3 regions of the Tardiphaga sp. 619_E2_N8_4 genome follow, and region 1 is predicted to be linked to each of the others. Evidence: predicted binding sites of a transcription regulator. Region 1 holds the regulator's gene; each other region holds the start of a gene.

What was found. Region 1 encodes LexA, which represses DNA repair genes until DNA is damaged. Its sites were predicted from a motif close to TGTTCNNNNTGTGTTCNG; they were not measured.
Region 2: the regulator LexA is predicted to act here: its motif matches at 8,840-8,857, upstream of radA (DNA repair protein RadA).
Region 3: the regulator LexA is predicted to act here: its motif matches at 7,780-7,797, upstream of AB8A23_RS07625 (helicase-related protein).

What each region holds. Positions count from the first base shown of each region.
Region 1 covers NZ_JBPWQJ010000001.1:4,559,565-4,570,289, forward strand. Annotated here, with positions in the region: gene AB8A23_RS21940 (Orn/Lys/Arg decarboxylase N-terminal domain-containing protein) at 1-816, shown strand, start outside; gene AB8A23_RS21945 (GNAT family N-acetyltransferase) at 838-1,407, shown strand; gene lexA (transcriptional repressor LexA) at 1,708-2,430, shown strand; gene AB8A23_RS21955 (ComEC/Rec2 family competence protein) at 2,449-4,731, opposite strand; gene AB8A23_RS21960 (glutamine--tRNA ligase/YqeY domain fusion protein) at 4,834-6,504, opposite strand; gene gltX (glutamate--tRNA ligase) at 6,704-8,128, shown strand; gene gltA (citrate synthase) at 8,283-9,587, shown strand; gene lpxB (lipid-A-disaccharide synthase) at 9,678-10,725, opposite strand, start outside.
Region 2 covers NZ_JBPWQJ010000001.1:3,833,264-3,843,988, reverse strand. Annotated here, with positions in the region: gene AB8A23_RS18430 (replicative DNA helicase) at 1-1,107, shown strand, start outside; gene alr (alanine racemase) at 1,206-2,396, shown strand; gene AB8A23_RS18420 (tautomerase family protein) at 2,393-2,779, opposite strand; gene AB8A23_RS18415 (sulfite exporter TauE/SafE family protein) at 2,857-3,585, shown strand; gene AB8A23_RS18410 (bifunctional diguanylate cyclase/phosphodiesterase) at 3,955-7,431, shown strand; gene AB8A23_RS18405 (hypothetical protein) at 7,519-7,881, opposite strand; gene AB8A23_RS18400 (hypothetical protein) at 8,158-8,424, opposite strand; gene AB8A23_RS18395 (hypothetical protein) at 8,491-8,742, shown strand; gene radA (DNA repair protein RadA) at 8,883-10,343, shown strand; gene AB8A23_RS18385 (CvpA family protein) at 10,582-10,725, shown strand, end outside.
Region 3 covers NZ_JBPWQJ010000001.1:1,599,228-1,609,952, reverse strand. Annotated here, with positions in the region: gene AB8A23_RS07650 (thermonuclease family protein) at 1-448, shown strand, start outside; gene AB8A23_RS07645 (M48 family metalloprotease) at 481-2,013, shown strand; gene AB8A23_RS07640 (CarD family transcriptional regulator) at 2,098-3,162, opposite strand; gene fdxA (ferredoxin FdxA) at 3,421-3,759, opposite strand; gene AB8A23_RS07630 (RNA-binding S4 domain-containing protein) at 3,911-4,180, opposite strand; gene AB8A23_RS07625 (helicase-related protein) at 4,229-7,699, opposite strand; gene AB8A23_RS07620 (DUF3108 domain-containing protein) at 8,215-9,120, opposite strand; gene rpmB (50S ribosomal protein L28) at 9,547-9,849, shown strand; gene AB8A23_RS07610 (transposase) at 10,089-10,725, shown strand, end outside.

The DNA.
Region 1 (10,725 bases):
GTGCCGTGGGAAAGCATCGGCACTGACCAGCTCGCCACCAATCCGTCCTATTGGCAGCTCGCCCCTGAGGCTGCCTGGCACGGCTTTCCCGGAATGGTCGCCGGCTTCGCCATGACCGATCCCAACAAGCTGACGGTACTGACACCCGGCTTCGACCGCACCACCGGCGGCTATGCGGAACACGGCATCCCCGCGCCCGTGGTCGCGCAGTTCCTGCGCGAAAATCGCATCGTGCCGGAGAAGAACGACCTTAACTCGCTGCTCTTCCTGCTGACGCCCGGCGTGGAGGCCAGCAAGGCCGGCACGCTGATATCGGGCCTTGTCGCCTTCAAGAAGTTTCATGACGACAACGCGTTGCTGGAAGACGTCATCCCGGAATTCGCACGGCGCAGGCCCGCGCGTTACGCGGGCATACGCCTGCGGGATCTATGCGGCGACATGCACCGGTTCTTCCGCGAGGCCAATGTGAGCGAACTTCAGACCAGGCAATTCTCCGCTGACCATCTGCCGGAGATTGCCATGTCACCCCATGATGCCGCGCGCTGTCTGGTGCGCAACGACGTCGATTACCTCCCGATCGATGAGATCTTCGGGCGCGTCGCGACGACGCCGTTCGTGGTCTACCCGCCCGGCATCGCCACGATCGTCCCCGGAGAACGGCTCACCGAACGGTCAAAGCCGATGATCGATTATCTCAGGATGTTCGAGACCTGCTTCAACACATTCCCGGGCTTCGACGTCGAGATCCAAGGCATCTACCGCAAGGTCGACGCCAATGGCCGGATCCGACTTTACACTTACGTGGTCTCCGAATAGGGAGCACGTAAGGAGCCTGATTTGCCAACGGAACTCGAACAGCCGGTCGTCATCCGACCATCACGCGACACCGACGTCGATGCCATGCTGGCGATCTATCGCCGGCACATCCGGCAAGGCGTCGAGGAAGGCGTCAGCGACGCCGACACGCCGCAGCCCGACGATCTCAGAGACCGGCGCAAGAACCTGCGCAGCAAACGGTTCCCGCACCTCGTCGCCACGCAAGGCGGCGAGGTCGTCGGCTATGCCTATGTGGTGCTGTTCCGCAAGCGACCGGCCTATCGCTACACGGTCAAGCATTCGATCTATATCCACCACGGTCATGTCGGCCGGGGCATCGGCCGCCTGTTGATGCGCGAACTCATCGACGTCTGCGCGGCGGCCGGCTTCCGGCAGATCATCGGCTATATCGATGCCGACAACACGGCCTCGCTCGGCTTGCATGAGAGCTTCGGCTTTGCCCGCGTCGGCTTGCTGCCCGGCGTCGCCTATCGCTCCGGCCGCTGGGCCGACACGATCATGGTTCAGCGCTCGCTGGCCACCGGCTCCACGACCCCGCCGCCGCCCGTTGGGCGCATGACGTCTGCGTAGACCAAGCGACCGGGAAGCATTTTCCATGTCCGTCGAGGGTCGACGACTGGTGAGGAACAGCCTCCTCAAACCTCCCTCAACGCGCATTCTGTTGACGGCAAATTAAGCATTGCAGAACACATATGGAACATATAGTGTTCGTTCATGATTTGTTTCGAGATTCTGTGGCTTTGAGTAGTTTGAGAGTGCCCGAACTCGCGCAACCGATCTTCGAACGATCGTCTCTGGATTGAGGCTCACGTTCGAAGGCCCTTTGAAACGCACGCGGCGGCCGACACCGTCAACTGAGGATGGCTTCAGATGCTCACGCGCAAACAATACGAACTCCTGCGATTCATCGATCAACGGTTGAAGGAAGCCGGCGTCCCGCCCTCCTTCGACGAGATGAAGGATGCGCTCGACCTGCGCTCGAAGTCCGGCATCCATCGTCTGATCACGGCGCTGGAAGAACGCGGCTTCATACGCCGTCTGCCCAACCGCGCCCGTGCCATCGAAGTCATCAAGCTGCCAGAGCTCGGCGCGCCGGTCACCGGCGGCACCGGGCGCCGCGGCTTCACGCCCAGCGTCATCGAAGGCACGCTTGGCAAGGTGCGTTCGGCCGCCAGCATCGCCAGCAACAGCGGCGATGATGACAATGGCCGCACGGTTGCTATCCCGGTCATGGGCCGGATCGCGGCAGGTACGCCGATCGAGGCGCTGCAGACCCGCAGCCACACCATCAGCATGCCCGCGGACATGCTCGGCTCCGGCGAACATTACGCGCTCGAAGTGCGCGGCGATTCCATGCAGGACGCCGGCATTCTCGACGGCGACACCGTGCTGATCCAGCGCAACGAGAGCGCCGACACCGGCGACATCGTGGTGGCCCTGATCGACGACGAGGAAGCCACGCTGAAGCGCTTCCGCCGCCGCGGCGCGTCGATCGCGCTGGAGCCAGCGAACGACGCCTACGAGGTCCGCATCCTGCCGCCTAACCGGGTGCGCATTCAGGGCAAGCTGATTGGCCTGTATCGTCGCTACTGAGGCTGTGGCCTCGGCGGATTACTGATCTTCGGGTTGAAGATCGGTTTCCGCCGGCGTCGCATCCACCGGCCGATTTTGCGGCGTGCGACTGTCCTGGATCAGATCGTGCTGGGGCTCATCGGGGATAGCGCGCGACCACGGGCGGTCCAGGCCAGGCGGGCGCACGGCATCGATGGTAAAGCCGTTGGCAGTTCGCTGCAGGCTCACCGCGCCATTTCGTTGCAAGCGATCCTGATCGATCACCAGCGCCTTGCAATCCCTCGGCGATTGTCTCGTCGTGACGATCAGCGCCGCTTTCTCGCAATCATCTGTGAAAGCATCCGGCTGTAGAACCAGCGCCACCAAAGCGCCATCGGCCAGCGCCGTGATGCACCCGTCGCGGTCGCAGGACACGCCGTGGCCGACTGAGGCATCGGTCGGCAGGCGTGCATCGGCATCGCCGGCAAGCCACTCTTTCAGCAAAAATGTATCCTTGGCGCTGCGCATCACGTGGAGATGCCCGTCCCTGCCCCGTACCGCGACGCTGCGACCATCACCCGAGATCAGCACATCCGGCTGCTTCACCAGCAATGCCCATACAATCGAGAGCACCAGCACGCCAGCCCCCGCGAAGCGCAACGGCGTGCGCAGCAATCCGAGCACGATGATGCCGATACTGGCTGATATCAGCGGTCCGGTGCCGAAGGCCGGCATCCGGCCGATGGCGCCGGGCAAGGCTGCGACCCATTGCGTGACCACGATCATCCACTGGATGCCGACATCCATCAGCCGCCAGAACACACCGTCAAAGCCGAACGGCATGGCCACCAAACCGAGAATGCCGGCCGGCATCACCAACGCCGAGACCACCGGCATCGCCAAAAGATTGGCGAGAACGCCATAGGGCGTGACGCGATGAAAGTGAAAGGCAGCATAGGGCGTGGTGGCAAGGCCCGCGACCAGCGAGGCCAGCACGAGCATCGCGATCTCACGTCCGCCCCATAGCGCCACGCGCGCCGTCGCGGAATGATCGGACGACGCAAACAGCGCGGGCATGCCGATCTGCACCAATGCGACGAGCCCCAGCGTCGCCGCGAACGACATCTGGAAACTCGGATGCACCAGTGCCTCCGGCGCGACGATCAGCACGACCATTGCCGCCACCGCCAGCGTGCGGAACGTCACCGCCCGGCGATCGACCATGACTGCAATCAGCACGACGGCCGTCATGAAAAACGATCTCTGCGTCGCGACTTCAGCACCTGACAACAGCAGATAGAACAGTGCTGCGAATAACGCAGCAGCCGCTGCGACTTTCTTGATCGGGAACGTCACCGTCAGCACGGGGATCAGTGCCAGCAGCGCGCGGATCGCAAAGAACACCACGCCGGCGACAACGGCCATGTGATAGCCAGAAATCGACAATACATGACCGAGGCCGGAGATGAACATCGCATCATTGACGTCAGCCGAAATCGCATCGCGGCGGCCCGTGAGCAGCGCCGTGGCAATGGCGCGGCTATCGCCCGAGAGCACTGTGCGGATCCGCGCGTCGATGGCGTCGCGTAGCCCCTGCATGGTCGCCGAATAGCGTAGCGCCACACTCGGCTGTATCGGCGGATCGACTGCCTTGATGCCGCCCATCACAAAACCGGACGCGCCGATCCCTTGAAAATACAGATCCCGTCCGAAGTCGTAGCTCCCCGGCCGGAGCGGCGGCAGCGGCGGCTGCAGCCTTGCCTTCAATTCGACGAAGCTGCCGATGGCAGGCGCCATGCCCTTCTTCACCGACAGCCGCACACGGGTGAGCTTCGGCGCGGCGCGCGGGCTGTCCATCGTGGCAACGCGCAGCACGAAGCGATCCGTGCGCTCCCGTTCCTCGTGAGTTTCAACGAAGCCGGTCAGCGCGACGGAATAGAGCGGCTTCGCCAGAACCTCATGAGCCACGCGCGCGGTTTTCATTGCAGCCATCGCAAAGCCGGCCGCGGTTGCCGCAATGAGCAAGATCAAGGGAAACCATCGCTGCCGCCGCAGCAAAAACGCAGCCACGCAAAGAAGGCCTGCCGTCGCAGCGGCAACCCAGGCCACCGGCTCATGCTCAGCGGCAAAATACAGCGCGATGCCGGTCCCGAAAGCGATCGGCACCCAAGGCAGCAAGCGACCGGGACCAGCTTCGGCCCACACCCACGTCCAGAGCGTCTCGAAGCCCGACGTTGATGACGTCGGTGACGGGAGAGCGACGCCTGCCGTGGCCGGCGGCGGCCATGTGGTCGCCGTGCCGGATCGGCCCCGCCGCTGTTGCTGATCCCCGCCCCGCGCCATCGAACGCCCGCACGCCAAGCTTGTCCTTCCGAATGCTATCGGAAGGGCAAGCGGCGGCTAGCGGAACGGATGCAGAATACGAAAACTAATCCCTGGGGTTGCTCAAGCGAGCTTGGCGTAGCTGTCGCGCAGACCGACGGTACGGTTGAAGACCAGCTTGCCCGGCGCTGAATCCTTGTCGCGACAGAAATAACCCTGGCGCTCGAACTGCACGACATCGCTTGTGTTGTCGCTCGCCAGCGCCGGCTCCAGCATGGCGCCGGTCAGCGTCTCCAGCGAGTCCGGATTGAGCTGCGATGCGAACTCGGTCGCATTGGGCTGCGGATCGGCGAACAGCTGATTGTAGACGCGCACTTCCGCCTGCACGGCATCTGCAGCGCTCACCCAATGGATCGTCGCCTTGACCTTACGGCCGTCTGGCGCATTGCCGCCCCGGGTTTCCGGATCATAGGTGCAGCGCAGTTCGACCACCTCGCCGGCAGCGTTCTTGATCACGTCCTTGCAGGTGATGAAATAGCCGTAACGCAAGCGGACCTCGCGGCCCGGCGCCATGCGGAAGAACTTCTTCGGCGGCTCTTCCATGAAGTCGTCATGCTCGATGTAGAGCTCGCGGCCGAATGAAATCTGCCGGTTGCCGAGCGACGCATCATCGGGATGGTTGATGGCTTCGAGCTGCTCGGTCTGTCCTTCCGGGTAGTTCTCGATCACCACCTTCAGCGGCTTCAGCACCGCCATGCGGCGCTGCGCCGTGCGATTCAGTGTCTCGCGCACGGCGAAGTCGAACATCGAGATATCGACGGTCGAGTTGGCCTTGGCGACGCCGATGCGCTTGACGAACTCGCGCAGCGCTTCAGCGGGAATGCCGCGGCGCTGTAGGCCGGCGAGCGTCGGCATCCGTGGATCGTCCCAGCCGGTGACATGGCCGCCGCGGACAAGTTCGGTCAGCACGCGCTTCGACAGCAGCGTGTAGGTCATGTTGAGGCGCGCGAATTCATACTGATGCGGCCGCGACGGCACCGGCAGGTTTTCCAGGCACCAGTCATAGAGCGGCCGGTGATCCTCGAATTCGAGCGTGCAGATCGAATGCGTCACGTGTTCGATGGCATCCGACTGACCGTGCGCGAAGTCGTAGCTCGGATAGATGCTCCAGGCGGTGCCCGTGCGCGGATGATGCGCATGCAGGATGCGATAGATCACGGGATCGCGCAGGTTGATGTTGCCCGACGACATGTCGATCTTGGCGCGCAGCACGCGGGCGCCGTTCGGGAATTCGCCGGCGCGCATCCGCGCGAACAGATCCAGGTTCTCATCAACCGAACGGTCGCGGAACGGGCTGTTCTGGCCGGGCTCCGTCAGGGTGCCACGCTTAAAGCGGATCTCTTCCTGCGACTGGTCATCGACATAGGCCTTGCCGGCGCGGATCAGGTGCACCGCCCAGTCATAGAGCTGCTCGAAATAGTCCGAGGCGTAGTGCAGGTTGCCCTCGCCCCAGTCGAAGCCGAGCCAGCGGACGTCGCGCTGGATGGCGTCGATATATTCCTGCTCTTCCTTGGTCGGATTGGTGTCGTCGAAACGCAGGTTGCAGTGGCCGCCGAACTCCTCGGCAACGCCGAAATTCAGGCAGATCGACTTGGCATGGCCGAGATGCAGGTAGCCGTTGGGCTCCGGCGGAAAGCGCGTCACCACGCTCTTGTGCTTACCGGATTGCAGGTCCGCCGCAACGATGTCGCGGATGAAGTCACGGCCTGCGTCGGATACCGATTCGTCTGTCATTTTCTGCCTTTCAAGCTGCGCCCTATGTGCCAAATCCGGAAGGCCGCGCCAAGGCCGGATCAGGGGCCGGGTCCCGCGAAAGGGCCTTTTCCGATGCGGTTCCGACCCCAAATCCGCGTTTATTCGCCGTGAGACAGCGCCCTGTCGTTGTGATAAACGCCCGCCAACACTCACACCGAACTCGATCGAACCCGCTGATATGACCGCTCCCGTCGTTACCCGTTTCGCCCCCTCGCCGACCGGCTTCCTCCATATCGGCGGTGGACGCACCGCGCTGTTTAACTGGCTCTATGCCAAGAAGACCGGCGGCAAGATGCTGCTGCGGATCGAGGATACCGACCGCGAACGCTCAACGGACGCCGCGATCGACGCCATTATCGACGGGTTGAAGTGGCTGGGCATCGAGTGGGACGGCGACACCGTCTTCCAGTTTGCCCGTGCCGGCCGGCACCGCGAAGTCGCCGAACAGCTGCTGGCCGAGGGCAGGGCGTATTACTGCTATGCCAGCGCCGAGGAACTGCAACAGATGCGCGAGACCGCCCGCGCCGAGGGCAAGTCCAAGCTCTATAACGGGCTGTGGCGCGACCGTGATCCGTCGGATCCGCGCCCCGACGTCAAACCGACGATCCGCCTGAAGGCGCCGCTCACCGGCGAGACCGTGATCGAGGATCAGGTACAGGGCCGCGTGGTCTGGCAGAACGAGAATCTCGACGACCTCGTGCTGCTGCGTGGCGACGGCAATCCGACCTACATGCTCGCCGTGGTGGTCGATGACCATGACATGGGCGTGACCCATGTCATCCGCGGTGACGATCATCTGATCAACGCCGCCCGCCAGAAGCAGATCTACGACGCGCTCGGCTGGACCGTGCCCAGCATGTCGCATATTCCGCTGATCCACGGACCCGATGGTTCGAAACTCTCGAAGCGCCACGGTGCGCTCGGCGTCGAGGCCTATCGCGCGCTGGGTTATGTGCCGGCCGCCCTGCGGAATTACCTGGTGCGGCTCGGCTGGAGCCATGGCGATCAGGAAATCTTCTCGACCCAGGAGATGATCGACGCCTTCGACCTGTCGGGGATCGGCCGTTCCGCCGCGCGCTTCGATTTCGCCAAGCTCGAAAATCTCAACGGTCACTACATCCGTCACACCGACGATCAATCCCTCGTGACCATGTTCGAGGACGTGCTGAATTACGTGCCCGGCGGCGCCGAACTGAAGGCGAAGCTCAACGACACTACGCGCGCTCAGCTGTTGCGCGCCATGCCCGGCCTGAAGGAACGCGCCAAGACGCTGATCGAACTGATCGACGGCGCCAATTTCATCTTTGCCGATCGCCCACTGGCGATGGAGCCGAAGGCGCAGGCCGCGCTGACGCCGGAAACCCGTGTGCTGATCGGCAAGTTGCGCACGGCACTGGAAGCCGTCACCGACTGGACCGCAGCAAATGCCGAAGCTGCTACCCGCGCCTTTGCCGAGGAAGCTGGCATCAAGCTTGGCGGAGTCGCGCAACCGCTTCGCGTGGCGCTGACCGGCAAGACCACATCGCCCGGCATTTTCGATGTTCTGGCGGTATTGGGACGGCAGGAATGCCTGGACCGGCTCGCCGATCAGGCATCTATTTAGCATAGCTGTAGGCTGCTTTTGCCCGCCTTGCAGCGCACACAGCAATACGCTACGCATTCTGGCGAATGCTCTGGAATTCCCGGCTAGCCTCCCCATTTCTCCTGAAATGTCGGTGGCTTGCCGGCCCCTCAACGATCTCATCGGGGACCACGCGATGGACGCAAAAACCAATACCAAATCCGCAACGCTGACAGTCGACGGCAAGAGCTTCGAACTGCCGATCCACAGCGGGACCGTCGGCCCTGATGTCATCGACATCGGCAAGCTCTACGCCCAGTCCGGGATGTTCACCTACGATCCCGGCTTCACCTCGACGGGCAGCTGCCAGTCCAAGATCACCTATATCGATGGCGATGCCGGTATCCTCGAATACCGCGGCTACCCCATCGAGCAGCTCGCCGAGAAGGGGGACTTCCTCGAGACCTGCTATCTGCTGCTGTACGGGGAACTCCCGACCAAGGCGCAGAAGGCAAAGTTCGACGCATTGGTCACGAACCACACCATGGTTCACGATCAGATGAGCCGCTTCTTCCAGGGATTCCGCCGCGACGCGCATCCGATGGCCGTGATGGTCGCGTCGGTTGGCGCCCTCGCCGCGTTCTACCACGACTCAACTGATATCAACGATCCGAAGCAGCGCGACATCGCGTCGATCCGCATGATCGCCAAGATCCCGACGCTCGCGGCGATGGCTTACAAGTACACGATCGGTCAGCCCTTCGTGTATCCGACCAACTCGCTCGATTTCGCGGCGAACTTCATGAAGATGTGCTTCGCCGTGCCGTGCGAGGAGTACAAGGTCAATCCGGTGCTCGCCAAGGCGCTGGACAAGATCTTCACGCTGCACGCCGACCACGAGCAGAACGCATCGACCTCGACGGTCCGCATCGCCGGTTCGTCGGGCGCCAATCCGTTCGCCTGCATCGCCGCCGGCATCGCCTGCCTGTGGGGACCGGCGCATGGTGGTGCCAACGAAGCCGCGCTGCAGATGCTCGCCGAAATCGGCACTGTCGACAAGATTCCGGAATTCATCGCCAAGGTGAAGGACAAGAATTCCAGCGTCCGCCTGATGGGCTTCGGTCATCGCGTCTACAAGAACTACGATCCGCGTGCCAAGCTGATGCAGCAGGCCTGCCACGAAGTTCTCAAGGAAACCGGTCACGGTGGCGACGAGATGCTCGCCGTTGCCATGGAGCTCGAGAAGATCGCGCTGTCGGACCAGTACTTCATCGACCGCAAGCTGTATCCGAATGTCGATTTCTATTCGGGCATCACGCTGAAGGCGATGGGCTTCCCGACCTCGATGTTCACTGTGCTGTTCGCGGTCGCCCGCACCGTTGGCTGGATCAGCCAGTGGAGCGAGATGATCGGCGATCCGCAGCAGAAGATCGGCCGTCCGCGGCAGCTCTATACGGGTGCTGCCCGCCGCGACTACGTGGATATCGCCAAGCGCGCCTAAGACCTCGTTTCGCAGAGTGCGAAAATCAAAACGGCGGATCGCAAGATCCGCCGTTTTTTTGTTACGCTGCAATCTCTTGAATGAAGGCCTTCAACTCTTCCGCATCGTGGCCAGCACGACATTGGCCGCACCGACGCTCGGCGACGCTTCGCCGGTCGCCATGATCCCGTCGAGCCGCGCCAGGGCTTCAATCTGACGGCGCCGCATCGGTGTGTCTGCCATCACCTCTTGCAACGACGCCGCGAGCTTCTCCGGCGTGCAGTCTTCCTGGATGAACTCCGGAATGACGTTCTCGCCGATCACCAGATTGGCGAGGATCACCGACGATGATGTGATGCGGCGGCGGATGATCCAGGCCTCGACACTGCCGGCCTTGTAGGCTGTGACCATCGGCACGCCTGACAATGCAAGCTCCAGCGTCACCGTCCCCGATTTGGCAAAGGCCGCATGCGCGATGCGGAACGCGGCGCGCTTCTCGGTTTCGCCCACAACGATCCGTGGCTGCACCGGCCACGCCTTGAGCGCTTCGGCGATAACCTCGACGAGATGTGGCATAGTTGGCAGGATCAGTTCGAATTGCGTGCCCTGCTTTTGCAGCAGATCGAGCGTCGCGCCGAACGTTGCCATGTGATGACGGATCTCGCTGCGACGGCTACCCGGCAGCACCAGCAATACCGGCGGCTTCGTTTCGCGACGCGCCTGCTCGTCCGCATTGGGACGCAGCGCATCGATCTGCTCGATCAGGGGATGACCGACATAGGTACATGGCGGTCCGCCGAGCCGCCGATGCGCCTCCGGCTCGAACGGCAGCAGCGCCAGCACATGGTCGACATAAGCGCGCATCGCCTTCGCGCGCCCCGGTCTCCACGCCCACACCGTTGGCGACACATAGTTGACGACGGGAATGGAGGGATCGCACTGGCGCACACGCTTGGCGACGCGATGGGTGAAGTCCGGGCTATCGATGATCACCAGCACATCAGGCCTGGCGCGCAGGACGTCCTCGGTCGCGCGCGTGATAAGTCTCAGGATCGACGGCAGCTTCCGGACGACGGCAGCTAGGCCGATAATGGAAAGCTCCTCGATGGGAAACAGCGACTGCAGACCTTCGCGCGCCATCGACGAACCGCCGACGCCT
Region 2 (10,725 bases), 730 kb from region 1:
ATCAATGTCGGCGAGGACATGGTCAACGTCGCCTATGACGCGCCGGTGGACTTCGCTCCTCGCGCCCAGATCGAGGATGCCGAGCGTCGGCTGTATGAGCTGGCCGAAGCCGGCCGCTATGACGGCGGCTTCCAGCGCTTCTCCCAGGCAATGACCACCGCGCTGGACATGGCGGCCAACGCCTATCAGCGCGACGGCAAACTGTCGGGCATCTCCAGCGGGTTGCGCGACCTCGACGCCCGCATGGGCGGCTTGCAGCGCTCCGACTTGATCGTGCTAGCCGGACGTCCCGGCATGGGCAAGACCTCGCTGGCCACCAACATCGCCTACAACATCGCCGCCGCCTATCAGTCCGAAGTGCAGCCCGACGGCAGCATGAAGACCATCAATGGCGGCGTCGTCGGCTTCTTCTCCTGCGAAATGTCGGCCGAACAGCTCGCCACGCGTATTCTCGCAGAGCAGACCGAGATTTCCTCCAGCGCGATCCGCCGCGGCGGCATCACCCAAGCCGAATTCGACAAGATCCGCGACTACACCATCAAGCTGCAGAACCTGCCGCTTTACGTCGACGAAACCGGCGGCCTGTCGATCTCGCAGCTCACCGCCCGCGCCCGCCGCCTGAAGCGGCAAAAGGGCCTCGACGTCATCATGGTGGACTACATCCAGCTGCTGCAGGGCTCCGGCAAGCGCTCCGACAACCGCGTGCAGGAAGTCACCGAGATCACCACCAGCCTCAAGGCGCTGGCGAAGGAACTGAACTGCCCGGTAGTCGCGCTGTCGCAGCTCTCGCGTCAGGTCGAAAATCGTGAAGACAAGCATCCGCAGCTGTCCGACTTGCGTGAATCCGGATCGATCGAGCAGGACGCCGACGTGGTGGTCTTCGTGTATCGCGAGGAATACTATCTGCAGGCCAAGGAGCCGCGACTCGGCACTCCCGAACACGAGAAATGGCAGCTCGAGATGGATCTTGCGCACGGCAAGGCCGAAGTCATCATCGCCAAGCAGCGTCACGGCCCCACAGGCACCGTCGACCTGCAGTTCGAAGGCCAGTTCACCCGCTTCAGCGATCTCGCCGGTGGCGCCCAGTTCCGCGCCCCGCAGGAGTGACGCGCGTGCGGTTGAACCGTCTCTGACGCGCGCATATTGTGCGGCGCAGAATTCGATCGTGTGATCCCATCACACGATCCCTGTGCCAGGACATTTCGATGAACAGCGTCTCCGCCCCGAAACCAACAACTCCCGCCGACATGGAGTTGCCCGCAGACGCCAGCGGCATCCTGACCATCGATCTCGACGCCATCGTCGCCAATTGGCGCAAGCTCGAAAAACACGGCGTGCCCGCCGAATGCGGCGCAGCGGTGAAAGCCGACGCCTATGGCTGCGGCATCACCCCCGTGGTGCGCGCGCTGGCGAAGGCGGGCTGCAGGACCTTCTTTGTCGCCACCTTCGATGAAGCCCGCGCCGCGCGCGCCGCCGCGCCCGAAGCCGCGATCTTTCTGTTGAATGGTTTTCCGCCGAATTCCGGCGATGCGCTGGCCGCTATCAATGTGCAGCCCGTGATCGGCGACCTCAACGAACTCGCCGAATGGGACATGTTCTGTCGCCGCACCGGCTGGAAGGGCGGCGCGGCGGTGCATATCGACACCGGCATGAACCGGCTGGGCCTCGGCCTGGTTGACGTCCAGGGCCTGATCCCGCGCCTCGGCTCGGGCGATCACGGCTTCACGCTGGTGATGAGCCACCTCGCCTGTGCTGAACAACTGCACAATCCGATGAACGCCCGGCAATATTCCAGTTTCCGCGAGGCGTCATCGCTGTTCTCCGGCGTGCCTGCATCCCTCGCGAATTCGTCGGGCATCTATCTCGGCGCGGCCTATCAGTTCGATCTGATGCGTCCGGGTGCTGCGCTCTACGGCGTTAATCCGACGCCGGAAGCCGACAACCCGATGGCACCTGTGGTCGATCTCAAGGTGCGCATCCTGCAGACCCGCAGTGTCGAGCGCGGCGACAGTGTCGGCTACGGTGCCACCTGGGTGGCGCGGCGTCCGACCAGACTTGCGATCATCGCGGCCGGCTATGCCGATGGCTATTTCCGCGCGGCCGGCAGCAGCGACGGCACCCGCGGCGCCGAGGTGATTATCGCCGGCCAGCGCTGCCCAATCGCCGGCCGCATCTCCATGGATCTGCTCGCGGTGGACATCACCGACCTGCCCCATAACGCCGCCCGCCGCGGCCATCTGGCGACGCTGATCGGCGACGGCATCACCGTCGACGAACTTGCGCATCACTACGGCACCATCGCCTATGAGGTGCTGACCAGCCTCGGCCGACGCTACCTGCGGGTCTACAAGGGCGACGACGGCACCGCCGCCGCAGAGCCCGCCGCCGCGTCCTAGACGTCGACCTTGAAGCTGAGTTCGATCTCGGAGGCCGGCAGGCCGCCGCGCACGCCCCAGTTCTCCAAAGGCTGTTCGTTCAGGACGATCTTGATCTCGAGTTCCGGAACGCCGAGCGCCGCAAGGTTCTGCACGATCGTCTTATAGAGGCTTCGCTTGGCCTCGATGGAGCGGCCGGCAAACATCGTGATCTCGACCCGCGTAAAACGCTGCGAGCGCCCGGTCGGCACGATGCGCTGCGTTTCGCTATAGGTGTCCACCGTCACGTCGCGGTCCCAGTCGGGAATTTTGAGCGCCGCCAGCATCGCCGACTGCACGGCCTCGATGACCTCGATCTCACGGCCCCGCGCCCATTCTCCGGTGACTATTCTTGTGACTGGCATCGTCGTCTCCCATCGGATCGGTTGCACCCACACGACTGGAGCGCTCTTGTAGCGTCCCGCGCTTGGAGAGTCGCGCCTTGAACTTCATCTTCGTCTGCACGGTCGGCCTTATCGCCGGCACCATTTCCGGGATCGTCGGCACCGGCTCGTCGATCATGCTGATGCCGGTGCTGGTCTGGCAATTCGGGCCGAAGGAAGCCGTGCCGATCATGGCGGTCGCAGCCGTGATGGCCAACCTGTCGCGCATCCTCGCCTGGTGGCGCGAGGTCGACTGGCGCGCCACCGCCGCCTATTCGCTCACCGGCATTCCAGCTGCAGCCCTGGGCGCACGCACGCTGCTGGTGCTGCCGTCGCATGTGGTCGATCTCACCATCGGACTGTTCTTCATTGCCATGGTGCCGCTGCGCCACTGGCTGGCGCGGCGCTCCTTCACCATCAGCCTGTGGCAACTCGCACTTGGCGGCGCGATCATTGGCTATCTGACCGGCATCGTCGTCTCCAGCGGCCCACTCAGCGTGCCGCTGTTTCTGTTTTACGGCCTCGCCAAGGGCGCCTTCCTCGCCACCGAAGCCGCGAGTTCGCTCGGCCTGTATCTCAGCAAGTCTGTCACCTTCCAGCGGTTTGGCGCGCTCGATCTCGACGTGCTTGTGAAAGGCCTGATCGCCGGCGCCTCGCTGATGGCCGGCGCATTCATCGCCAAGCGCTACGTACTGAAGCTGAGCGTCGAGACGTTCCGCCTGGTCATGGACGGGATCATGCTTCTGGCTGGCGCAAGCATGGTGCTGTCAGGCATGGCGCTGATCTAGGGCGTGGACTCACAAATCGCGGTAAGTATGTCCGCTACCCCGCGAGTTGCAGGCTCAAACAGGACATCGACTCGGGTCCGAAAAGCGCCAACAGGAGATTTCCAAACGGCGGGCCGCTGGAAACTGGCGCTGTTTAAAGTTGTATCGATTACTTACAAGTACGTACGACTGATGTTCATAGATGGCGATCAGCCAGCAACAGGTATTAGTATCTCGCGAATCCGCATTTCCAACGTGCGCAGTGCAACATAATCCTTTGCCTCGCCGCGTACAGTAAAGCCAATATTTCCAACCTATTATTAAGGTTCGTCATCCACGCTGAAATCCGGAATTTCATTTGTTTCATTTGTAACGACTACTGGACGCTTCATGCGCGCGTTCTATGGAAGACTGGCCCGGCTGCCAGGATTTTCATTGGTGGTGCTCGGCGTCTTCTTTGCGACGTCGATCATCGTTGTGTTTTTGGTGGATCTGCAGGCGCGCCATCATGCGGCGCTTTCTGAGGCAAGAAAGGCAGCACTGAACATCGCCGAGATTCTCGCCGAACACACGGCGCTGACCTTTGAGGGGATCGATCGAACACTGCTCGAAGCCGAGAGAATTCGCGAAGATAACCTTTCGGGAAAGTATGCAACGCCCGAAGCCGCAAATACCGCGTTGCGTCTTCTCAAGAAGGCCTCATCGATCGTCGTTGCCGTCGGCTGGACAGATGCAGCCGGTAACCTTCTGGCGCATTCCTACGATCGCACGCCGCCGCGAAGCAATATCTCCGACATGTTGCACTTCACCGCTCAACGCGATCAGGCCGATGGCCGGCTGTTTATTGCGCCCCCCTATCCCTCGGCTGTCACCGACAAATGGTTGACGGCGGCGTCGCGCCGGTTAAGCAACGCCGACGGCAGCTTTGCAGGGGTCGTAACTGCGCCGCTCGACCCGACACATTTCACGCAGGTCTATCGCGCGATCGATGTCGGCAAGGGCGGATCCGTGCTGTTGCTGCATCGCGCGGGCACGGGACGGGTTCTTGCGCGAGAGCCCGCGAGAAAAGGAGCCATCGGAAAATCTTTCGCGGATAGCCCGCTCGTCTCCGAATATCTGCCAAAATCGGAAGCGGGCACCTACGAGACGATAGGCGTTATCGACGGCATCGCGCGCCTCGCGGGGTACAAGGCCGTGCCCGGACTGCCGCTGGTCTTGGTCATCACATACGCCCGCAGTGAGGTGCTGGGACCATGGCGCCAGCACCTTTACATGGTGGGCCCGCTCGTCGCCATGATCGTTGCCGTCATCTTGTTCGGCACGTTTAGGATTTTGCGCCAGACGAATAGTCTTGCCGTGAAAACTAGGATTCTGGAACGAACGAACATGCAGTTCGATGCTGCCTTGAGCAACATGTCGCTAGGGCTCTGCCTGTTTGACGCGAACAAGAATCTGGTGGTTTCGAATGGCCGCTTCCGCGAGATGTACGGTTTCCCGGAAGAACTCGTCAGGCCCGGAACACCCTTGTCTCTCATGCTGCAGGCCCTCAAAGATCGCGGAAAGCACGATTTGTCCATCGAGGGGGATGTTCAGGAGATTCCGACGAAGCAAAGACAGATTTTTATGACTGCCGACGGTCGCGTGATTTTAATTCAACGCAGGTCGATTGCGGATGGCGGATGGGTCGCAACCCATGAAGACATCACCGAGCAGAAACGCGCACAGCGCTTGTTGACTGATAAAGCTGCTGAACTCGAGCGGATCAACATGCGCTTCGACGCCGCGATGAACAACATGTCGCAGGGTCTTTCGCTGTTTGATGGTGAGCAGAGGATCATTCTTTCAAATGCGCGCTATGCGGAAATCTATCACCTCAGCGAGGAACAGGTGAAGCCAGGGACTACGCTGCGGCAAATCATTGAATATCGCCGGGCGAAGAGAACAAATTGCGAAATGGCTGCGGATGTCCTTGTCGACGCCAAACTGAAACTGGAGAAAGAGGTCCAGGAGCTTGTCGACGGGCGCCTCATTTCGATGACGCGCCATCTGATGCCGACCGAAGGGTGGCTGGCGACTCATGAAGATGTCACGGCGCAAAAACACAGGGAGCAGTTGCTGGCCACGAAAGCCGTGGAGCTGGAGCAGACCAACGAACGCTTCGACATTGCGCTGAGCAACATGTCGCAGGGTCTCTGCATGTTCGACGGAGCGAAACGGCTCGTTGTCTGGAATGATCGTTATGCGGAACTATACCAGTTGCCTGCGGCTTTGTTGAAAGTCGGGACGCCTCATGAGGCTATCATCGCCGATCGCGTCTCCCGTGGCATTCTCAAGGGCGGGACGAGCGAACCAGCCATCAGGAAAAAGATAGCTGAATTGGGCCAGCACTCGACCGATTCAAGCTCGGCCAGGGTCGATGAATTTGCGGATGGGCGATTGATGCTCGTCACCCGACAGCCGATGAAAGACGGCGGTTGGGTTGCAACGCACGAAGATATCACCGAACGGCGACGCGCAGAGGCCGAGATCGTTCATCTGGCGCGTCACGATGCGCTCACGGGACTTGCCAACCGAACACTGTTTACCGAGAAACTTGAGGAGGCGAGCCAGCGTCTTAGCCGCCATGACGATGGCTTTGCCGTGGTCATGCTCGACCTCGATAGATTCAAGACCGTCAACGACACGCTGGGACATCCTGCTGGGGATCGTTTGCTTGTTGAGTTCGCACAACGACTGAAATCGTCGACTCGCGAAACCGATGTGCTAGCCCGCCTTGGCGGTGACGAGTTTGCGATCATCCAGGACGGCGGCCCCAATCCGCAGGAGGGTGCAATCGTGCTTGCCCTCAGGATCATCGATGCCATTGCTCAGCCATTTGATCTCAACGGCCACCAAGCCAGCATCGGGATCAGCATTGGAATTGCCCTCGCTCCGGAACAGGGCGTCGATCCCGAGGACCTGTTGAGAAAAGCAGATCTCGCGCTCTACGACGCCAAGACGGGCGGGCGAAACGATTTCCGCCTGTTCCAGTCCGAAATGATCGAGGCTGCCCACTCGCAGAAGATATTGGCAAACGAACTGCGGGACGCGATCGCGCGAAATGAATTCGAAGTGCACTACCAGCCGGTGGTTGACGCCAAGACACGGCAGATCCGCGGCGCCGAGGCGCTGGTCCGCTGGCGACATCCGTCGAAAGGGCTCATCGCTCCCGATCAATTTATTCCGCTCGCGGAAGCGACGGGGCTGATCCTTCCTCTTGGCGAGTGGATCCTGCACCAGGCTTGCACGGATGCAGCGTCGTGGCCGGCTCACCTCAAGATCATGGTCAACATCTCTGCGGTTCAAGTCAGCAAGGGAAAGCTGCTCGACGTCATGCTGGATACTCTGATGGAGACGGGTCTTTCGCCTGAACGGCTGGAGTTGGAAATTACGGAGACGGCTCTTCTTGAGAACGCGACGGCGCATCTGGGGACGATACGGCAGCTGAAGAATCTCGGCATCTCCATAGCGCTCGATGATTTTGGCACTGGTTATTCAACGGCGAGTTATTTGACCAATTTCCCGTTCGACAGGATCAAGATCGACAAATCCTTCGCACAAGGCGCTCCCGATCGCCGCGATTGCGCAGCGGTAGTGTCCTCGGTGCTTGCGCTGGCCCATGGTCTTGGCATCGCAACGACGGCGGAGGGTGTCGAGACCGAAGAGCAATTTGAATATCTGCAGGCTGCAGGCGTAGACCTCGTCCAGGGCTTTCTGTTCGGTCGGCCCGTCCCGCTCTCCGAATTCGACCTCGATGCCGCAGTTTCATTTGGAAATGGTGCTGCTGACGGCGAGTTGTGCGCAGAGGTCATCACCGCAGGGAGATGACCGCCGCCACCGGTGGCCTCCCCCAAACGCAAATCGGCCACCCTGAGGCGGCCGATCGCAGTCCTGAAAATCTGAGCTACCCGCGGCTTAGTAGCCGTATCCGTAGCTTGAGCCGAAGTTGAAACCGCGATTGCAGGTCGAGCAGCCCTGCTGCACCGGTGCGTAATAGACCTGCGCCGGAGCGACCATCTGCACACGCTGCTGCGTGGCGTATTGCGCCGGAATGCGCTCGTAATCGACACGCGCAGGCGCAACCATCACGGTCTTCGGGACCATCACCGTCTCGTACTGCGCCGGCGTGCGGCGCGCGACGGTGCGGCCGGGAGCGACCATCACCGTCTCTTCGACCGTACGATACTGCGGCGGCACCACCTGCTGCTGATAGCAAGTCTGGCACGGCGGCGGTGGCGCGTAGCAATTATAGCAGCCAGCCGAGGCAACACCGGGCATCGCCATTCCGGCGACAGTGGCGAACAGCGCAGCAGCAATCAATTTTGTCATGATGAGACCCCGTGGCGAGCTTGTTTGAAATGGGTTCGTATCGCTTTGATGCGCGACACTCAGCCAAGCACCACCACCGGTCAACGCGGTCCTGATATTTACCTTGATGAACGTGCTTAAGATTTGATGACGGCAACATATGAGGATGCCAAGGCAGGCACATTGCGCTGCGTTCGGATTCACAGCCCAGCGCAGCGTGAGATCAACCGGTCCCTGCGGACTATCTTAATAACCGTCGCGGGGCAGCCCGAAGAGTTGCTCGAACACACTCGGTTGGCGAACCACCCATTGGCCCGGTTCGCCCGTTCTCAGATCCCGCACATAACGCGGCGGCGCTTCCACATAATAAAGCGGCGGCGGCGCGCGAATGCCGGTATCCATCGTGATGGGATAGCGCGCGGTGCCGGCACGATAGCGCGCATCGCGGTAGTCAGAGGCAAGTACCGGCGTCGCCAGCGTCGCCGCACCCAGCACGATCATCAAAATACGCACCGCACACCTCACGCTGACGTCACTGCGGTGAGGCTATCGGGCGGAGGTTAATGAAGGATTCGTCGCATGGCAGTTCCACGCGAGCTCCTGCGCGGAACAAATTGGACTCGCGAAGCGCTGGACTGCGGCTCAGCTCGTTGGTCGAGCAGCCTCGATTGCTCACCACTGCTGCTCGCGGCGCGTCTACCGAGCGTAAGCAATCGCCAAGTTGAACAGGACCACTGCAGAGGCTGCACCTCCGGCATCGCCGCGGCAAAGGCGATCCAGGCCGACATTGCCGACCAGTTCTCGCGCGTCGGAATTTTGGCAACCAAATAGACCTTGCCCATGTGCCGGTCGATGCGTCCCACCCGGCGAGGCTGGCGAACCCTTCGAGAAGAAACTTGCAAATGCCCCGTTCAACCGCGTAGACCAAGAGAACAAACCAAAAACACCCACAGTCGCGATTCCTTCCGCCAATGGCCAAAAACCTCCTCTCCTTCGTCTGCCAGAATTGCGGTGCCGCCTATAACAAGTGGCAGGGCAAGTGCGACGCCTGCGGCGAGTGGAATTCGCTGGCCGAGGAGGACACCACCGGCGTCACCACGATTCCGGTCAGCGCGCGCTCCAAGCGCAAGGGGCGCACCTTCAATCTCGAAAGCCTGACCGGCCAGAGCAACGATGCGCCGCGCATTGCCTCGGGGATGGGCGAGCTCGACCGCGTCACGGGCGGCGGTTTCGTGCGCGGCTCGGTGCTCTTGATCGGCGGCGATCCCGGCATCGGTAAATCGACCTTGCTGACGCAGGCCACCAGCCTGATGGCGCGGGCCGGCCATCGCGTGGTTTACATCTCCGGCGAAGAAGCCGTGGCACAGGTGCGGCTGCGCGCGTCGCGGTTGGGCCTTGCAGACGCCTCGGTGCAGCTCGCGTCCGAGACCTCGGTCGAAGATATCGTCGCCACGCTGTCCGAAGGCAGGGTGCCGCGGCTGATCGTGATCGACTCGATCCAGACCATGTGGACCGACACCGTGGAATCCGCGCCGGGCACAGTGACTCAGGTCCGCGCCTCGGCGCAGGCGCTCATTCGCTTCGCCAAGAAATCCGGAGCCACCATCATCCTGGTCGGCCATGTCACCAAGGACGGCCAGATCGCCGGGCCCCGTGTGGTCGAGCATATGGTCGATGCCGTGATGTCGTTCGAGGGCGAAGGCTCGCAGCAGTTCCGCATCCTGCGCGCCGTGAAGAACCGCTTCGGCCCAACCGACGAGATCGGCGTGTTCGAGATGACCGGGCTTGGCCTGCGCGAGGTCTCCAACCCGTCCGAACTGTTCCTGTCCGATCGCGACCTCGGCTCGCCGGGCACCGCCGTCTTCGCCGGCATGGAGGGCACCCGCCCGGTGCTGGTGGAACTGCAGGCTCTGGTTGCGCCGACGACTTTGGGCACGCCGCGCCGCGCCGTGGTGGGCTGGGATTCATCCCGGCTGTCCATGGTGCTGGCCGTGCTGGAAGCCCATTGCGGGGTCAAGCTGTCGGGCTACGACGTCTATTTCAATGTCGCCGGCGGATTGCGCATCAACGAGCCCGCCGCCGACATGGCCGCGGCCGCGGCACTGGTGTCGTCGCTGTGCAATGCGCCGCTGCCCACCGACGCCGTCTATTTCGGCGAAATCTCGCTGTCCGGCGCCGTGCGCCCGGTGGCGCAGACCTCGGCGCGGCTGAAAGAGGCGGCAAAACTCGGCTTCGGCCGCGCAGTACTGCCGGAATCGGCGCGCGGCGACCCCGGCGGCGATGCCGGACTGTCGCTGAATACCATCGGCGGCCTGACCTCGCTGGTCGCCGATATCGCTGCGCGCGGCGTCAAACCCACGCGCGACAACAGCAAAAGCACAGATGCCGAGAAAAATACCGCACCGGTGCGATTCAAGCGCCAGGACGGCTGACAGCGACGTGACCTGCGCTGCCGCGGCCGCTATAGAATGCGCGCGCGACAGACTGCGCAGATGTGCAACACGCTCCGTTAAGGCACTCTGCCGAAAGCGGAACAATGGTGTGATCAGGTGTGCTCTTGCGGCCGATAGCGGTTTTCCGGCCTTGCGAGACGTGCCATATCACCGTCACCTGAAGCGGCAGCCTGTGCCGATTCGCGGTTTCTGATTCACGAGCGGACCTGACCAGCCGATGCCGATCACGATTCTCGACCTTGTCCTGCTCGGCGTCATGCTGATCTCCGGCCTGCTGGCCATGGTCCGCGGCTTCATGCGCGAGATCCTGTCGATCGCGGCCTGGGGCGCGGCGGCGCTGGTCACCCTGTTTGCTTTCCAG
Region 3 (10,725 bases), 3.0 Mb from region 1:
GTCGCTCCAGGCGCAGCTTCTGGCGCAGGGCGCCGCCCTCGCCTCCGGCACGGTTTCGGATAAAGCCTGTGCGGCGGAACTCGCCGCTGCGGAAGGCTCGGCCCGCCGGTTGAAGCGCGGAATCTGGGCTCAGACCAACGTCATAAAAAACGCGGAAAGTCCCGGCGATATCTTGGCCGATGTGGGGCGTTTCGGGGTGGTCGAGGGGCGGGTTCTGTCGGTTCGCCAGGCCGGGACGGTGACCTACGTCAATTTCGGGCGTCGCTGGACTGAGGACTTTGCGGTGACCGTTTCAAGGCGCATGATAGCCGCCTTCGAGACGGCAGGAATTATGCTTAAGTCATTGGAAACACGACATATTCGCGTTCGGGGATCGATCGAGAGGCGCGGCGGGCCGCGGATCGAGGCGCTCGGGGTGTGGCAGATCGAAGTGGTCGGGGACAAGTAGGCCACTTGGGCAGCAAGATCGCTTGAGCGAAGATGATTTGGGCGAATGGGCTGTTTGGGCAGAGAGTGGACGACGTGACGGGTGTGGGACGGCAAACCAGCTTGAGCCGCCGCCTTTGGGCTGCGCCTGTTGTGCTGTGCGCCGCGCTCGCTCTATCGGCCTGTGGCGATGCCAGCCGGTTCGAGGCCGCCTCGTCGGTCAAGCCGACGGTGCCGGCCAAGCCGCCGAAGCCTGCCGTGGTGCAGACCCCGGCCGCCGAGAAAGAACACGAGCGCATCCTCGCATCCTATGGCGGCGCCTATGACGACCCGCGGCTGGAATCACTGATCACCAAGACCGTCGATCGGCTGGTCGCTGCCTCTGAGCGACCGGACCTCGCCTACAAGGTCACGATCCTCAATTCAGGCGCCGTCAACGCCTTCGCCCTGCCGACCGGACAACTCTATGTCACGCGCGGCCTGATCGCGCTGGCCAGCGATACGTCCGAGATTTCATCGGTGCTGTCGCATGAGATGGCGCATGTGCTCGCCAAACACGCGTCCATCCGCGAGGAGCAGGCACGGCAGGCATCGATCGTCACGCGCGTCGTCACCGATATGGGCAGCGATCCCGATCTCACCGCACTCGCGCTCGCCAAATCCAAACTGACGATGGCGAGCTTCTCGCGCGCGCAGGAGTTCGAAGCCGACGGCATCGGCGTAGGCATCTCGGCCCGCGCAAAGTTCGATCCCTATGGCGCGTCGCGCTTTCTCGCTGCGATGGAGCGCAACGCGGCGCTGAAGGCCAGCCGCACGCCGCTTGATCCCCGCGCGCAGGACTTCCTGTCGTCCCATCCGGCGACGCCCGAGCGCGTGCAGAATGCGCAAGCCAATGCGCGGCAATATTCCTCGCCGGACGGCGGCGAGCGCGATCGCGAGACCTATCTCTCGGCCATCGACGGCATCGTCTATGGCGAGGACCCGAGCGAGGGCTTCGTGCGCGGCCGCCGCTTCCTGCATCCCAAGCTCGGCTTCACCTTCCAGGCGCCGGAGGCCTTCACTCTCGACAATACGGCGCAGGCGGTGATCGGCGTGCGCGAAGGCGGCAATCAGGCCATGCGCTTCGACGTGGTCCGCGTACCATCCGAACAGACGCTGAGCGACTATCTCAATTCCGGATGGATGGAGAATGTCGACAAAGCCACCACGGAAGAGCTGACCATCAACGGCTTCCCGGCAGCGTCTGCCATCGCGCGCGGCGACCAGTGGCAATTCCGCGTTTACGCGCTGCGCTTCGGCAGCGACGTCTACCGCTTCATCTTCGCTGCCAAGCAGAAGAGCACCGAGAGCGAACGGAACGCCCGCGACACCGTCAACTCGTTCCGCCGCCTGACCCTGGCCGAGATTCAGGCCGCCCGTCCGCTGCGCATCAAGGTGATCACCGTGCAGCCCGGAGACACCGTGGAGTCACTGTCGCATCGCATGAGCGGCGTCGATCGTCCACTGGAGCGCTTCCGCGTATTGAACGGGCTCGAGAACAATGCCAGCGTGAAAGCCCGCGACCGCGTCAAGGTCGTGGTGGATTGAGATCCACCCAAGTACTTTCTCATAGACAACAAAAAAGCCCGGCCTCTCGGCCGGGCTTTTCGTATTCAACTTGCGAGACGCTGCTTATGCAGCCTCGTCCGCGGCGGCGACATCATCGTCACCATCGCTGTCGGCCTCGTCAGCACCGGCTTCGGCGCCTGCCTCGGCCTTGGCGCCACGGCGCGGGCTCTTGGCGAGCTGGCCTTCGATCTCCTTGACCGCTTCGGTCTCGGTGACGTGCTGAACCACAGCGATTTCGCGCGACAGACGATCGAGAGCTGCTTCATACAGCTGACGTTCGCTGTAGGACTGCTCGGGCTGCGAGTCGGAGCGGAACAGATCGCGGACCACTTCGGCGATGGCAACGATATCGCCCGAGTTGATCTTCGCTTCGTATTCCTGTGCGCGGCGCGACCACATGGTGCGCTTGATGCGGGCACGGCCCTTCAGTGTCTCCAGCGCGCGCTTGACCAGCGCCGGCTCGGACAGCTTGCGCATGCCGACATTCGCGACCTTCGCGGTCGGAACGCGCAGGGTCATCTTGTCCTTCATGAAATTGATCACGAAGAGTTCAAGCCTGGCGCCTGCAATTTCCTGCTCTTCGATGGCGAGGATCTGGCCAACACCATGCGCCGGATAGACAACGAATTCGTTGGTCTTGAAGCCCTGACGCTGGGTCAGTGGCTTCTTCGGCTCTTCGACGCGCGGAGCCGCAGCGGGCGCCGGCTTGGCGGCAACCGGTTTGGCAACGACCGGCTTCGCAGCAACCTTGGCAACTTCCTTCGGCGCAGCAGCCTTCACAGCAGGAGCGGCGGCGGGAGCCTTCGCGGCCGGTTTCGGCGCAGCAGGCTTGGCGGCAGTGGTCTTCGAAGCAGCAGCCTTCGGGGCAGGTTTGGCAGTCTTGTTGGGCATTGCACTTCTTTTATTTTTGGAGGACTTTTCAGCCGCAGCCTTCGCGGCGGTCCGGGTGTCCTTGACAGGAGCCCGGGCACGGCCTTTGGTGACAGAATTCTTCGCAGCAGGACCCTTCACAACGCGGCTCGCCGCAGTTGTTTTCTTGGAAGCCTTCGGATCCAAAACCTTCGAAGCAGTAGCCTTCTTCGAAACAGCAGCCTTGGAAACACTCTTTTTACGCGTTTTCTGTGACACAGCCTGCGCGTGGAAACCGCCACGCCCCTGTTTGATGTTTAAACGGGAACCCGGCAGGGCCAAATCGAGCGGCACCACATGGTCCAGCTTCTTGAATTGTGCCTATTATAGCACATTTCCCGCAAAAATCAATGATTTATGCCCTGTCGCGGCCGCTCGGCGGCCGCTTCCGGGGCATAATCGGGGCTAGGGTAAATTTCGTGTGGCTGGGGGTATCGGGGTCACCCAATCAATTGCTTGATCGTGTGACCGGGGAACTCAGTCGCCCTTGCCAGGCGCCGCCGAGAAATACTTCTCGTACTTGCCTTCCTGACCATCGAATTCCTTGGCTTCGGGCAGTTCGTCGATTTTCTGGGTGATGTTCGGCCACGTCTTGGCGTGTTCCAGATTGATCTGCAGCCACTTCTCGATATTGCCTTCGGTATCAGGCTTGATCGCGTCCGCCGGGCATTCGGGCTCGCAGACACCGCAATCGATGCATTCGTCCGGATGGATGACCAGCATGTTTTCACCCTCGTAGAAGCAGTCCACGGGACACACTTCGACGCAGTCGGTGTATTTACATTTGATGCAATTGTCGGTGACGACGTAAGTCATCCAGAACTCCGGAAACGATCGATATTCAGTGTTTGCGTAGCGCACCAACCCCGCTGCCGCAAGGGATGCAGCCGGCATAGGTCAGGGCATTTCGACCAAGGAAAAAGCCTGCCACGAAACCATCGTTGGACGCGGCATCTAGCCTAGATAGTTACTCCGGAAGGTGTTGCAAATCGGTATAGAGCACGCGCGCCGCAGTGGCATCGCCACGCCGTTCCGAGAAGCCCTCGACCTTCATCACCCGCACGGTGCGATCCAGCGCCACCGTGAGCACGTCGCCGATCTTCACACCATGGCCTGGCGATTTCTCGCGCTCGCCATTGATGCGGACCTTGCCGCCTTCCACCAACGCAACGGCACTGGTGCGGGCTTTGACCACCCGCGCGTGCCACAGCCATTTATCAAGACGCTGGCGCTCCAATCAGCACACCACCAAATGGCGGCACGGCGCCGCCTCACATGACCTGTATCAATCCTTGCGGCCGCTGAGCTGCTCCTTGAGCGCGGCGAGTTTCGCGAAGGGGGAGTTCGGATCGATCGGACGGTCCCGTTCGCGCGGTGCGGCCGATGTGGCGAATGGGCGGGTCGCGCCGCCGCGGTCGTTGCCACGGCCCTCACGGCCCTTGTCGCCGCCCTTGAAGGGGCCTTTGCCCTTGCCCTGGAAGCGTTCGCGCTCACGCGGCGGACGGCCACCCTCGCCCGGCTTGCTGTCGCGTGGACCGCGATTGCCACGGTTGTCGCGGTTCGGCGCACCTTCGGCAGAGGCCGCGGCGGCCGGCGCATCGCTGCGCGGACGACGGAACTCGTTGTTATTGTTGCGATCGCGGCGGCCCTGACCTCCGCGGTCATGCCGCTCGCGCTTCTCGCCATCGGCCACGGCGCCTTCGGCGGGAGCCGACTGCGCAGCGCCCTGCGGGGCGTTGGTGTTGCGATGGTGGCGGTTGCGGTCGTGGCGCGGCGGACGGCGCTCTTCCGAACGGCCACCCGGACGCCAGACTTCGACCAGTTCGGGCTCGGCAGCGACGGCAGGAACCGCAGCGACGTCGCCCTCGGCAGGCGCAGCAGCATCGGCCACTGCAGCAGGTGCGGTCTCGGCAGCAGTCCCGGTTTCGACAATGGCCGCAGCGGGCTCCGGCTGCGCTTCGACGGAAGCCGTCTCTTCAACAGGCGCAGCTTCAGGCGCGGTGCTGGGCACCAGCGCGACTTCAGGCAACAGCGATGCTGACGGCACCGCGGCCGCTTCTTCAACCGGAGCTGCATCAGCAGTTGCATCGGCGGCTGTCTCGGCAGTCGCAATCTCGGCGGTTTCGGCCGCCTCAGCGGCAGCCTCGACCGCAATGACATTGTCCTCACCGGGCTTGTCGGACTCGGCAAGTCCCACCAGGGCGTCGGGCTGATCGCCCGTATTGTCGTCAGCCTTGACCTCGATCGGCGTCGTCGCAGCGACCGGCTTCGGCGGTGCCGGCGGCAGCGGCGCCTTCTTCTCCATGCGATAGCCCAGGGCACGCAGGATCGAGGCGAAATCTTCGCCGGCCGAGCCGGTGAGCGAGGTCATCGCCTGCGTCACCACGAAGTGGCGACCATCAAAGGCGCCCGCGGGCTTCTCGCCCGGTGACGCTTCACGCCACGCGAGAGCTGGACGGATCAGATCGGCCAGACGTTCGAGAATATCGACGCGCACCGCGCGCTCGCCGCACTGGCGATAGCCGAGCACGCGATAGGCATCGCGATCGAGCAGCTTGTCGACCGGGAAGGATGTACGGCCCGACCCTGCGAGATGCTGTGCACTCGACAGCGCCGACATATCGACATTGTCCTGCTTCAGCGCCCAGAGCAGCGCCGCGAGCGAACGCCCCGCAGGCTTCAGCAGGCCGGGGATATAGATATGATAGGCGCCGAACCGCACGCCGTATTTGCGCAAGGTCGCGCGCGACGGCTGATCGAGATCCTTCATCTCGGTCGCGATCTTCTGCCGTTCCAGCACGCCGAGTGCTTCGGTGAGCTGGAACGCGATGCCGCGTGCGATACCGGTGATGTCTTCGGCCTTGGTGAGATCGAACAGCGGCCCGAGCAGCTTCTCGATATGCGTCTTCAGCCAGAGATCGAGGCGGGCCTGAACCGCATCGCGCGGCGCGCCGGAGAGGCGCTCATCGGCGATGATGCGGAGACGGGGATGCAGCACATCGTCGGCTGCGACCAGACGGGCCACCGCATCGCCGGTCCAGCGCATGGTGCCGTCGGAGGCGAGCACGAACTGATCGTCCGGCGCGTTGCCGAGTTTCTCGGCGCGCGCGTCGATCTCGCCGGCCAGCGCCTTCAGCGCCGTGGCCTGCAAGGCCTTCGCATCCGAGCCAGCCTCGGCCGCATCGGGCAAAAATGTAAACCCGTCGAGACGGCCAATCACATGGCCCTCTACGATCACTTCGCCCGTCTTACCAATTTCAGTATTCAGCATCGTGTTTTCCCGCAAGCGGCGCATCAATACACTGGTACGACGATCAACGAAACGCTCAGTGAGCCTCTCATGAAGGGCATCTGACAGTTTATTTTCCAATTCGCGCGAAATTCCCTGCCAATGATCCGGATCTGAGAGCCAATCGGGACGATTTGCCACGAATGTCCAGGTCCGGATTTGCGCGATTCGGCCCGATAACGTGTCGATATCGCCATCAGTTCGGTCCGCTTGCGCGATTTGCGCGCCAAACCAGGCATCGGGGATGCGCCCACGCTGCATCAGGAAGTTGAAGATAGTGACTACCAGCTCTGCGTGTGCAGCGGGCGCGATGCGGCGGTAATCTGGAATCTGGCACGCATCCCACAGTTTCTCAACGGCGGCCTTGCCCTGCGCCATTTCGCGCACGTCGACGTCACGGACGGCATGATCGAGCACGCGCAGGTCTTCGGCGATCGGCGCACGGGTCAGCGCCTCGTGGTGCGGCACCTCCGCCAATGACACCTGCAGCGAGGCAATCGAGGAGAAATCCAGCTTCGAATTGCGCCATTGCAGCACCTTCACCGGCTCGAAGATGTGGTTCTGCAGCTGATTGACGAGTTCGGGCTCGAACGGCTCGCAGCGGCCTGTGGTGCCGAAGGTACCGTTGCGTGTCGCGCGGCCGGCGCGGCCGGCGATCTGCGCGAATTCCGACGGCGTCAGGCGGCGGAATTGGTAGCCGTCATATTTGCGATCGCTGGCAAAGGCGACGTGATCGACGTCGAGATTGAGGCCCATTCCGACCGCGTCGGTTGCCACTAAGTAGTCAACGTCACCATTCTGGAACATCGCGACCTGCGCGTTGCGCGTGCGCGGCGACAGCGAGCCCAACACGACTGCAGCGCCGCCGTGCTGGCGCTTGATCAGTTCGGCGATGGCGTAAACTTCGTCCGCGGAAAACGCGACAATCGCTGTCCTGCGCGGCTGCCGCGTGATCTTGCGATCGCCAGCGAATTCCAGATGCGACAAACGCGGCCGTGTGACGATGCTGGCGCCGGGCAGCAGACGCTCGATGATCGGGCGCATGGTCGCGGCGCCAAGCAGCAGCGTCTCGTCGCGGCCGCGGCGATGCAGGATGCGATCCGTAAAGACGTGACCGCGCTCCAGATCTGCCGCGATCTGGATTTCATCGACGGCCAGAAATGACACGTCGAGATCCCGCGGCATCGCCTCGACGGTCGACACCCAGTAGCGCGGCTTGGCGGGCTTGATCTTCTCTTCGCCGGTGATCAGCGCCACGGCTTCAGGGCCGACGCGGTCCAAAATTTTATTATAGACCTCGCGCGCCAGCAGGCGCAGCGGCAGGCCGATGATGCCCGACGAATGCGCGAGCATGCGCTCGATAGCGAGATGGGTCTTGCCGGTATTGGTGGGGCCGAGCACTGCGGTGACGCCGGCGCCGGGGGCCCTGCCGTTGGACAGCGTGGGCGGAGAAGACAAAAAGGCCATGTTTTTCAGATATTTCCGCGTCGCCGACTGTCAAGACCGAGACAGGTTACGACGCTTCAGAGCCGCGCTTTTTGATGGTTTGGAACGAGTCCGGAACGAAAGCGGCCCGAATCGGTGACTCGGCACCTCCATGGCCGCATCACCCCAACATCTCGCGCTGACATTCTCCGAGACTGACTAGATCAAGTTTGTGACAGCGCAACAAGGGCCGACAAATCCCCGAAGTTATGAACAGCGCACGGACTCCGAACCGGCTTTGAGTCAAGCCGGGATCCTGCGCAAATCCTGCGGCGCGTTTGCGACGATGCTGCGATGGCGCACTTTGTCTTGCGGCATCATTGCGGCAGCGTCCCGTCTCGGTCCCTCATGGTGAGGAGCGCGGCTTCGCGCGTCTCGAACCATGAGCTGGCGGGGCCAAGACCTGTCACCATCCTTCGAGACGCCGCGCAAGGGCGCGGCTCCTCAGGATGAGGCCGGTGTGTGGAGCCGCCTCCTTTAGAACTTGCCTCGTTCTCTCAGTTCGTCTTCGCCACGGCCTTGGCCGGCGCGGGGGTGGTGACGAATTCGGTGGCTTCCAGCATGGCGACGCCAAGCGGGGTCGGCACCACCATGCGATACGGCACCAGCACGCGGGTTCCGGCGATCGGCACCAGGGTCACTTCGATATTGCGCTGGGCGGCAAGATATTTGATGGCGGCGCGGTCGGGCACATAGCCGGCGATCGGGGTGAAATAGACGGCGCAGACGATGGCAGGCCCGCGATAGCCCTTCTCGGCCTTCACGCTTTCCATCCGCTTGTAGTCGAGCTTGAGATCGTAGCGCATGCGGCCATCGAAGATCGACGCGCCGGTGCGGCACGAATCCGGCGTCAGCAATTCGCCGCTGCCACCGACGCGCATCAGCGAGCCGGTCATCGGATCGATCACGTTGCGGCGATGCGCATCGGTGATCGGAATCTTCTCGGGATCGAGCGGCGGCTCCGGCTCGATGGAGAATTCCTTCACATAGCCCGGCGTGATCAGCATCTTGATCGTCTCGGACTTCTTCGCGGAGGTGGTAACGGCCTGATAATTCGACGGCACCAGCGCGCCCGCGACCACGCGGCCGGTGGACTGGCCGGAGCCCGAGCCGCCGGCAAATGCTTTCAGCAAACCGGCGGTGCCGCCACTGGCGGTCGCGGAATACTGGTCTTCATTGATGTCGATGGCCCACTGGCCCTTGCCCACCGCGATGCCGGCGAGGCTGGCTTCATACTTGGCTTCCAGCTTGCCGCCCGCCAACACCGCCTGCGCGGGGGCCTGAACCGGCACGGCGGCCGGCGCTTGGCCTTGCGTCTGGCTTTGGATCTGGCCTTGCGCCTGCGCCGAGGCCTCCACCGGCAAAACCGGCAGCATCAGGCCCGCGGCGACGGCGAAACGCACGCCAAAGCCCGCAAATCGCACTCTTGCAAGCGCGGCGGTCCGCGGGGTGGTCACCGGTCGGGTCACAAAGCGGGGCGTGCGAAGGCTCACTTGCTGATATCACCTGGTCGGCGATCCCCGGCCAAAGGCGCAGGGCCGCATCGCTCAATTGGGCTGGAGCGACCTGTTTCCGGCCCGAATACGTCGTTTATATGATGGGAACCGCGCCAGATTCCATGTGGTTTCCGCGCGTAGGCCGGGCTATACAGCCGCCGAATGCGCAGGCTTTTGCCGGTTTTGCCGCGACTTTCGCTGGCCGGATATCTTGACGATCGCGGCCAAGCCCCCTATACGTCCGCCACTCCTGAAATGGACGTGATTTTTGACCCCCTGCCCGGCTTTGGGCTCTTCGCCTTTTAGCTGCGGGGATGACAGAGGATTTTCGCCATGTCTCGGCGCTGTGAACTGACACTGAAGGGCCCCCAGGTGGGCCACAAGGTGAGCCATTCGAACATCAAGACCAAGCGCCGGTTTCTGCCGAACCTGGTCAATGTGACCTTCCTGTCCGACGTGCTCGGCCGCGGCGTGCGCCTGCGCGTGTCGGCAAATGCCGTGAAGTCGGTCGACCACCGCGGTGGCTTCGATGCGTATCTGATCAAGGCCCGCGAGAGCGAGCTGTCGCAGAAGGCCGTGCTGCTCAAGCGCGCCATCGAAAAGAAGAAGGCCGAGACCGCAGCCGTCGCGGCCTGATCCCTTCGATCGGACTTTAAGTTTTCAAATACAGAACGGCCGGATCGCGAGATCCGGCCGTTTTTGCGTTTGGGGCGACGGGACGTCGCCCGCGACACCAACTCCAACTTTGCCACTTGGCGAACACGAAAGGATTGGCTCGACCAGTACTCTGATTGAACAGCCGCAAAGTCATTAGATTTCGACTTGAAGTACTGCTTTTTATACCGCTCACTTAAGCGAGCCGGAGATTTATTGCCTTGTCGAAAATCAGCCTCCCCTCCGATTTGTTTCACTTGCGCGAGGGTGAGGCTCCAATGTACGGGGCCTCTCCCGATTCAAAGAAAGCCGTCGAGTACTTCAAAACGTTCATAACGGCGGACGATTGGGAAGCCCGCAGAGCCGAAGTAGCAAAACAATTTTATAGAAGCCTTGTCGGAGAAGCTGCCGACCCATCGGGGAAAGGTAAGTACTTTGATGATCGAGACCTCTTCGGATGGTACCTTTTTCTAGCCGAAGCGTTCACCGACCACCCATGGAATTACGAGATCATCTACGGCTGCAGGATTATCCCAATCTTTGTAGCGATAGGCCGAAGTCTCGATCAGCTAGAAAAAATTGATGGCTTTGCCGATCGTGCTAGGCGCGTGATCACTGATGCTAAGGCGCAGCCGAACGGACCACTTTTTGAGATACTGGTTGCCGCCGCTTACGCCAATGCGGGTGGGAAAGTCACTTTCAGGCCAGAGAAGCCCGGCCAACAAAGGTCTCATGACCTAGACGTAGAGCTTGAAGGGAAGTCTTGGGCCGTTGAGTGCAAGCGAATGGAAGCAGGGGAATATGCCGAGGGTGAACGGCAACGTATGCGAGACCTTTGGAGGCGCCCATGCCTCACAA